Regions from separate parts of the Pseudoclavibacter sp. 8L genome, predicted to be linked through region 2. Evidence: riboswitches for the same ligand, from Rfam matches in the RefSeq annotation. Region 2 holds a riboswitch; the other holds the start of a gene.
What was found. Region 2 has a riboswitch for thiamine pyrophosphate ahead of GV007_RS00965 (ECF transporter S component). Riboswitches for the same ligand answer to the same signal wherever they lie in the genome.
Positions count from the first base shown of each region.

Region 1 (4,534 bases), 830 kb from region 2:
TCGCGGCAATGCTCGAACGGCGGTCGAGGCCGAAGCTGGGCTCGTCGGCGAGGAGGAACGGCCGGTCGTGGGCGAGCATGGCGGCGATGCTCACCCGCCGCTGCTGCCCGCCCGAGAGGCGGAATGGGCTGTGGTCGAGTTGTGCCGAGAGGTCGAAGCGGGTGACCAGCTCGGCGATGCGCTCCGCGTCATCCGCTCCGAGGCCGTGCTCGATCTCGCGCCGCACTGTCGGCTGGGAGAACTGGTGCTCCGGGTTCTGGAAGATGAGGCCGGGGCGGGGGCCGTGCACCTGCCCCGAGCCCGCCCGCGCGAGACCCGCGAGCGTTCGCAGCAGGCTCGACTTCCCGCATCCGTTGCGGCCGAGGAGCGCCACGACCTCACCCGCTCTGAGCTTGAAGCTCATGCCTCGGAGGACCGCCTCTACGGCGTTCTTCGCGCGAGGGCGCTTCGGGGCCCCGCCAGCGACGACGTCGAGGCTATCGACGCTGAGGACCTCCGCCTCGCGGGTCGGCGTCGAGGGCGCCGCTGCGGCTGCGCCAGTTGCGGCGCGCGCCCCGAGCGCGGCGACACGGTCCGCGACCTCGTCGTTCGCGAGTCCGCCCTCGAGGCCGGTGAGTGCGGCGAGTTCCGCGTCGAGCGGCAGCCAGCACCCGGCCTCCTGCAGCTCCGCTGCGTGCTCGACCAGCACGCGCGCCGTCGGGCCGTCGTGTGCGATGACACCACCGCGCGCGACCACGACCGTTCGTCCCGGGAGGCCCGCGATGCCGCGCGCTCCCGCGTACTCGTCCAGTCGGTGCTCGACGAGCACGATCGTGGATGCTCGTGCAGAGGCCGCGTCGACCGCCTGTCGGACCGACGCGATTCCCGCAGGGTCGAGCATCGATGTGGGCTCGTCGAGCACCAGGACACGGGGCTCCGTGACGATGGCCGCGGCGATGGCCACGCGCTGGGTCTCGCCACCCGAGAGCGTCGCCGTGCGACGGTCGGCGAGCGTCCCTGCGCCGACGAGGTGGAGGGCCGCGTCAACCGCTGGCCCCATCGCCTCGGGAGCCCAGGCGTGGTTCTCGAGCGGGAACGCGATCTCGTCGGCGACGTCGGGGAGGCACACCGATGAGCTCGGGTTCTGCGCGACGACGGAGAGATGCCTGGAGAGGCGCGGCACGTCCGACTCCTGCGTATCCACCCCGCAGATGCGGATGCGCCCGCTGACCTGTGCGGGGACGCTGTGGGGGATGACCCCGCTGAGCGCCTGCAGCAGCGTCGACTTCCCCGCCCCCGACGGCCCGATGACGAGCACGTGCTCGCCGGGCGCCACGCGCAGATCCACTGGCCCGAGCCCGTCTCCCGAGGAGTGGATCGCCTCGAAGCCGACCGCCTCGATGTCCACGCTCGAGATGTCGACGCTCGAGCTGTCAGGCCGCACGGCGCACGGCAAGCGGCTTCGAGTCCTGCACGATCGCGAAGTTGTCGAGCACGCCGGTGTGCACGAGCGAATCGACGATGAGCTTCGCGAGGAGACCGCCGAGGATGATGCCGGACGCGACCTGGATGCCGAAGCGAAGGAACAGGATCTCCTGGCCGTACCAGCCTGAGCGGAACGCCGAGTAGAAGAACACGAGGCCGGCGCCGAGCGCGCCGGAGATCGCGTACCGCAGCCAGCCGTACTTCCGGTACCGGCCGAGCGCGAACGGCAGCTCGCTGCCGATGCCCTGGATGGCGGCGGCGACGAAGAGCAGGGGGCCGACGGCAGAGCCGAGGAACACGACCTCGATGACGGAGGCGAGCACCTCCGCGATGACACCGACGAACGGCCGGCGGATGATGGCGATCGCGATGGGCGCGACGAGCAGCCAGCCGCCGAAGAGGAAGTGCTGGGCGAGGTCGCCGGCCGGCCCCATCGCGATGGAGAGCGCAGTCCACGCCTGCACGAGCGCCCAGTACAGGAAGCCGAAGACCGTGCCGAGCACGACCATGAGCACGATGTCTCGCAGCTTGAGGCTCATGCGCGGGCCTCGGCTGCTGCGTCGAATGCCGAGTCAACTGCTGTGTCTGCCTGGCGGCCTGCGTGGCTGGGGCTGTTCAGCGAGATCGTGAGGTGGCTCGTCACATGCTGCACGTGCGCCCCGACCCCCGCCCAGGCGACCGCGACCGTCTCGAGCACGCGCCCGAGGTCGCCGCTGAGCTTCGTCACGAAGTGCTCGGAGGCTACGAACGTGCCGCTCGCCTTCGCCGTCTCTATGGCCGCGTAGATCTCGCGCATGTGGTCGGGCGTCCGCTCCGCCGAGCCCGCATCCTCGAGGGGGTAGAGCGCCCACTCCGCACTCGCGAAGCTGCCAGACTTCCGGCCGCGGGGCGCATCCACTTGCCTGGGGCCGGCGCCTCCCGGCAGATCGCACACGGCCTCGCCGGGGCAGCCGCGAGACAGCAGCACCTGGATGGAGGCGTGCAGTCCCGTCGCCGCGATGTGCTGCGAGAGGTCGGTGAGCCAGCGCAGCAGTGACTGCTCGTCGCCGCCCGCGTAGGTGCTCACGTCGCCCGTCTCGAGCACGAGGCCGGAAGCGTCCGCGGCGTCGAGTGCGGCGAGGATCACGTCGACGTATCGGTCTGACATGACCGAGACGGTGACTCGTGCGCCCACCCCGAATGCGAGCGGGTCCTGGGTGATGGTTTCCATGTGCGTGCCTTCCGTCGGAGCGTGACGGCACGGGTGGGTTGACTCCCTTCGCTGGCATTACCCAGATCAGGTTCAACGGTCGGAGTTCGAGTACTCCCTCTCAGCCCGACTCATCGGGCTCCCGTGCACGGCCACACTGTAGCCCCGGCGCAGTTCGCGCCTAGCTCCCTGCGCTCGTGAAGACCACGTGGTTGCCTTCCGGGTCGAGCACCTGGAGGATCTGGAAGTGAGTGGCGTCTTCGATTCCGCCGTGCTCGATCCTGGCCGCGTCGAGCCGTTCGGCGACACCGGCGAGGTCGTCTTCGGTGAACACCACCGTGGATCTGCCCGAGCGGCTCGAGTCGGCCCAGAGCTGCAGGCCGGCTTCGCTTGTGAAGTGCCACTCCAGAAGTCCGGGCATCGGATTCTCGTCGGGGCCACGGCCGAAGAGCCTGCCGTAATATTCCGTAGCCTGAGCCAGGTCGGACACGGTGATCTGCGCAAGTACGCCCTTGATAGCCATGCCCCGATGATGCTCGCCTCTGGTGCGAGGAGCCTCCACGAACATGTCCCCACGTTGCGACGCGTAACGGGGTGCGTCAGGCGCCGTGGTCCCGCCGCGAGGCGCCACCTAGCGTCAGACCATGACGAACCCACCCCGAATCCACCTCGGCGTCGCACTCGATGGCGCCGGCATCCACCCGGCCGCCTGGCGGGAGCCGAGCGCCCGTCCGGACGAGCTCTTCACGCCCGACTACTGGGTGGGGCTCGTCCAGCTCGCCGAGCAGGGGCTCCTCGACTTCGTATCCATCGAGGACTCGTTGGCGCTGCAGTCGTCCGAGCGGCTGCACGACGACGATCGCACCGACGAGGTTCGGGGTCGACTGGATGCGCTGCTCATCGCCTCGCGGGTAGCCCCCGTGACCCACAGCATCGGTCTCATCCCGACCGTCACGACGACGCACACCGAGCCCTTCCACGTCTCCAAGGCTGTCGCGACGCTCGACTACACGAGCGAGAGTCGCGCCGGCTGGCAGGCTCGACTCTCGATCGGGTCGGACCACACGCACTTCGGGCGCCGCGACCCGGCGGAGTTCCTGGAGACCCTCGAGCGCGCATCGACCGCCGACATCGGCGACCTCTTCGCCGAGGCCAACGACTTCGTCGAGGTCGTGCGCAGGCTCTGGGACAGCTGGGAGGACGACGCGGAGGTCCGTGACGCCTCCACGGACCGCTTCCTCGATGCGGCGAAGGTGCACCGCGTCGAGTTCGAGGGCAGATGGTTCAGCGTGCGTGGTCCGTCGATCACGCCGCGTCCGCCGCAGGGGCAACCCGTGGTCGCTTCCCTCGGGCACGCCCAGGTGCCGTACGAGTTCGCCGCCGCGAGCTCCGATCTGCTCTTCGTCACCCCGTCGGATGTCGCCTCGGCCGTGAGCATCCTGTCGGAGGTGCGGGCTGCCGAGCAGAAGGTGGGCCGTGCCGGCGAGCCGCTCTCCGTCTACGTCGACGTGGCCGTGTTCCTCGACGGGCCCGAGGAGACCGGGGCCGCTCGTCTTGCGCGCCTCGACGCGAAGGGCCGCACGCTCGGGCAGCCGCCGGCGGTATTCACCGGTTCGGCCTCCGAGCTCGTCGAGCACTTCGAGACGCTCTCGGCGCTCGGCTACGACGGCTTCCGTCTGCACCCCGGAGTCGTGACGGACGACCTTCCCCGCATCGTCGCCGATGTCGTTCCCCTCCTCCAGCAGAAGGGGCTCTTCAGGGAGCGCTACGAAGCACGCTCCCTGCGCGGCCTCCTCGGCCTGCCGACCACCGTCCCGAACCGCTACGCCGCCGTCTAGGCCCGACTCGATCAGGAGATCATCGTGACCAAGAAGCAGATCA
Region 1 covers NZ_LR733185.1:1,040,973-1,045,506, forward strand. Annotated here, with positions in the region: gene GV007_RS04890 (ABC transporter ATP-binding protein) at 1-1,423, opposite strand, end outside; gene GV007_RS04895 (ECF transporter S component) at 1,413-2,003, opposite strand; gene GV007_RS04900 (YkoF family thiamine/hydroxymethylpyrimidine-binding protein) at 2,000-2,674, opposite strand; TPP riboswitch at 2,717-2,800, opposite strand; gene GV007_RS04905 (VOC family protein) at 2,835-3,176, opposite strand; gene GV007_RS04910 (LLM class flavin-dependent oxidoreductase) at 3,298-4,491, shown strand; gene GV007_RS04915 (NtaA/DmoA family FMN-dependent monooxygenase) at 4,516-4,534, shown strand, end outside.
Region 1: it holds a riboswitch for thiamine pyrophosphate, as region 2 does, so the genes downstream of both, GV007_RS04900 (YkoF family thiamine/hydroxymethylpyrimidine-binding protein) here and GV007_RS00965 (ECF transporter S component) in region 2, are expected to answer to the same signal.

Region 2 (4,534 bases):
AGCTCACATCGGTGATCTCCTCGCCCCGCTCGTCGCGCCCGGCGATGGCGTTGCCGTTGAGGAACATGCCCATCGACTTCACGAACTCCGCGTTCCAGTCTTCGGATGCCATCTGCGTGCCGTCGGTCGAGAGCCACACGATGTCGGGCAGCGCGGATCCTTCGGCGCGCTCCTCGACGCGGCCGTTGAAGAAGCGGCGTCGACGGAACGTCGGGTGGTCGGCGCGCAGCTGCGCGACGGCCCGCGTGAACTCGACGAGCGGCTCGTCGGCGTTCTCCCAGTGCACCCAGCTGATCTCGCTGTCCTGCGCGTACGTGTTGTTGTTGCCGTTCTGGGTGCGCCCCAGCTCGTCGCCGTGGAGGAGCATGGGCACGCCCTGGCTGAGCAGCATCGTCGCGATGATGTTGCGCTGCTGCCGGGCGCGCATGGCGTTGATCTCGGGGTCATCGGTCGGGCCCTCGACGCCGAGGTTGTAGGAGCGGTTGTGGCTCTCGCCGTCGTTCCCGTTCTCGCCGTTGGCGTCGTTGTGCTTCTCGTTGTAGGAGACGAGGTCTCTCAGCGTGAAGCCGTCGTGGGCCGTGACGAAGTTGATGGAGGCGAAGGGGCGGCGTCCGGAGTGCTCGTAGAGGTCGGCGGATCCGGTGATGCGGCTCGCGAACTCGCCAAGCGTCGATGGCTCGCCTCGCCAGAAGTCGCGCACGGTGTCGCGGTACTTGCCGTTCCACTCTGTCCACTGCGGTGGGAAGTTGCCGACCTGGTAGCCGCCGGGGCCGACGTCCCACGGCTCGGCGATGAGCTTCACCTGCGAGACCACCGGGTCCTGCTGCACGAGGTCGAAGAAGGTGGACAGCTTGTCGACGTCGTGGAGCTCGCGGGCGAGGGTGGAGGCGAGGTCGAAGCGGAAGCCGTCGACGTGCATCTCGGTGACCCAGTAGCGCAGCGAGTCCATGATGAGCTGCAGCGAGTGCGGGTGGCGCATGTTGAGCGAGTTGCCGGTGCCCGTGTAGTCGGTGTAGTACCGCTTGTCGTCTTCCTCGAGCCGGTAGTAGGCGGCGTTGTCGATGCCGCGGAAGCTGAGGGTCGGGCCGAGGTGGTTGCCTTCTGCCGTGTGGTTGTATACGACGTCGAGGATGACCTCGATGTTGTTGGCGTGCAGCGTGCGCACCATCGACTTGAACTCCTGCACCTGCTGGCCTGCCGTGCCCTGGGAGGCGTAGTCGGCGTGCGGGGCGAGGAACGAGATGGTGTTGTACCCCCAGTAGTTGCGGAGGCCCTTCTCGATGAGGGTGCTGTCCTGCACGAACTGGTGCACGGGCATGAGCTCGATGGCGGTGACGCCGAGCCGCTTGAGGTGCTCCACGATCGCGGGGTGCGCGATGCCGGCGTACGTGCCGCGGATCTCCTCCGGCACGTCCGGGTGCAGCTCGGTGAGGCCCTTGACGTGCGCCTCGTAGATGAGGGACTCGTTGTAGGGGATGCCGGGCTTACGGTCGCCAGCCCAGTCGAAGTAGGGGTTGATGACAACGCCCTTCATCATGTGGGGCGCTGAGTCGAGGTCGTTGAACGAGTCGGGGTCGCCGAAGTTGTAGCTGAAGAGCGACTGGTCCCAGTCGATGTCGCCCGTCGTCGCCTTCGCGTACGGGTCGAGGAGGAGCTTCGCCGGGTTGCAGCGGCTTCCGTTGATCGGGTCGTAGTCGCCGTGCATCCGGTAGCCGTACTGCTGGCCTGGCTGCACGTGAGGGAGGTAGGCATGCCAGACGTGCGCGTCCTGCTCGTGGAGCCTCACCCGCTCCTCGTTGCCGTCGTCATCGAAGAGGCACAGCTCGACCTTGTGGGCGGCCTCGCTGAAGATCGCGAAGTTGGTGCCACTTCCATCGAACGTCGCTCCGAGGGGGTAGGCATTTCCGGGCCACGTTTTCATGCACGCTCCTATTGCTTCATCGAAGAACATCGCGTGTGGATGCAGGCACTAAAGCTACCAAAGGGTGGGAGCGCTCTCGCCCGCAAGCACACAGGACTTCTCCTGGTTGGCAGGCATGTCGACGACCTACGCTGGCCGCATGACGAACCTCACACAGAACCTCACGGACTCGGTCAAGAAGCTCGGCGTCACACTCGCCTATGGCGAGAAGGTGGAACTCGGCAAGTCCACGATCCTTCCGGTCGCTCTCGTCTCGTACGGCTACGGCGGTGGTGAGAGCACTGAGGAGGGTCAGGAGAACTCGTCGGGCGGCGGTGGCGGCGGGATGGCCGTGCCGGTCGGCGCGTACGTCGATGACGAGTTCGGCACGAGCTTCCGTCCGAACATCATCACGCTGCTCGTCGTGTCGATTCCGCTGGTGTGGACGGTCGGGCACGCCCTCCCGCGACTCATCAAGGCGCTCAAGAAGTAGCTCCGGCCGCGGTACGGCCTATACTCGGGGTGTTCACGGGAGTCCGGTAGTCCGGGCTGAGAGGAAGGCTCAAGCCTTCGACCGTCAAACCTGATCTGGGTAATGCCAGCGCAGGGAGGCACATCTCCGAGCAGGGTCGCCCACGGCTCTGCGCCCGTGCACTTTCACTCGAAAGGGCACACAGCATGACAACTTCCTCGACTCCATCTCCGACTGCGGCAGCGCAGGTTCCGGCTCAGGCGAAGGCGCCGAAGAGCCGCTTCCGCTGGCGGGTCATCGACATCGTCACGGCGGCCGTTCTCGGTGTCGCGACGGGCCTCATCTTCATCTTCTGGAACAGCGTCGGCTACGCCTGGTTCGTGGCGATGGATGCGTTCACTCCGGGGATCGGCGGCATAGCGGTCGGCATCTGGCTGCTCGGCGGCGTGCTGGGCGGGCTCATCATCCGCAAGCCGGGGGCTGCGCTCTTCGTCGAGGTGCTCGCGGCGTGCGTCTCCATGCTGCTCGGCAGCCAGTGGTCGATCGAGACCGTCTACTCGGGTATCGCGCAGGGCCTCGGTGCCGAGCTCATCTTCGCGCTGTTCCTCTACAGGCGCTTCGGTCTGAGCGTCGCGATGCTCGCGGGCGCGGGTGCTGCCGTCGCCGCGTGGGTGCTCGAGCTGTTCCTCAGCGCGAACATCGAGAAGGGCCCCGAGTTCCTGACGATCTACCTGGTCGCTGTCGTGGTCTCCGGTGCGGTGCTGGCGGGAGTCGTCGGCTGGCTGCTCACGCGAGCGCTCGCCGCGACGGGCGCGCTGAACCGCTTCGCGGCGGGCAGAAGCGCGAAGCGAATCGGCTAGCGCTCGTGGGCGCGAGAGTCGAGGCGAGGGGGTGGGGCTGGCGCCACGCCGACCGGGCGAAGCTGGCGGTCAGCCAGCTCGACCTGACGATCGAGCCCGGAGAAGCTGTGCTGCTGCTCGGGCCGTCGGGGGCGGGCAAGTCGACGCTCCTGGCGGCTCTTGCCGGGGTGCTCGGCGACCACGAGGACGACGGGCAGGAGCTCGGCTCGCTGCTGGTCGACGGCAGGCATCCGACGGATGCCCGCGGCGCGGTGGGGCTGGTCCTGCAGGATCCGCAGGCGAACACGGTGCTCGCCCGCATCGGCGACGACATCGCCTTCGGCTGCGAGAACCTCGGTGTGCCGCGCGCCGAGACCTGGGTTCGGGTGCGCGAGGCGCTCGACGCCGTCGGGCTGCGGATGCCGCTCGACCGCTCGACCGCGCAGCTGTCCGGCGGTGAGCGCCAGCGCCTCGCGATCGCGGGCGTGCTCGCGATGCGGCCGAACCTCATCCTGCTCGACGAGCCGACCGCGAACCTCGACCCGGCCGGTGTCGAGGAGGTTCGCGAGGCCGTCGTGCGTGCCGCCGAGGTCACCGGCGCGACGCTCATCGTCATCGAGCATCGGGTGGATGTGTGGCGTTCGAGCGTCGACCGGGTCGTCGTGCTCGGCACTGAGCAGCACCTGCTCGCAGACGGTGCCCCTGACGTGATCCTGGAGGAGCAGCGGGAGTCGCTCCTCGCGGCGGGTGTGTGGATAGGCGGCCACGAACCCACGGTTCCCCGGGGCGAGCGCGCCCCGGGCGAGGACCTGCTCGTCGCCGACGGCCTGGGGTTCGGGCGTGCCGACTATCCGCTGCACACGCAGTTCGGCGCGACGCTGCGGGCGGGGGAATCGACGGTGGTGCTCGGGCCCAACGGCGCGGGCAAGACGACGCTGGCGCTGACGCTCGCTGGCCTGCTCAAGCCGGTCGCGGGCGACGTGCGTGCGAGCAGCGCCCTGCGGGAAGCTGGCGAAGACGCTGACCGTCGACGTGCTGGCTGGGCGCTCGGCAGGTTCCGCGCTGCGGGCCCGGTCGGCCCGCATCCTTCTGCCTGGCGTTCCCGTCAGCTGCTGACGAGGATCGGCACGGTCTTCCAGCAGCCCGAGCACCAGTTCGTCGCCGGCACGGTGCGGCGCGAGCTCGAGGTGGGACCGGATGCGGTGGGGCGGGGCAGACGCGAGACGAGCGAACGCGTCGACGAGCTGCTCGCGGCGCTGCGCCTCTCGCACCTCGCGGAAGCGCACCCCTTCACGCTCTCCGGCGGTGAGCAGCGTCGGCTGT
Region 2 covers NZ_LR733185.1:213,647-218,180, reverse strand. Annotated here, with positions in the region: gene glgX (glycogen debranching protein GlgX) at 1-1,921, opposite strand, end outside; gene GV007_RS00970 (hypothetical protein) at 2,061-2,393, shown strand; TPP riboswitch at 2,419-2,528, shown strand; gene GV007_RS00965 (ECF transporter S component) at 2,579-3,232, shown strand; gene GV007_RS00960 (ABC transporter ATP-binding protein) at 3,238-4,534, shown strand, end outside.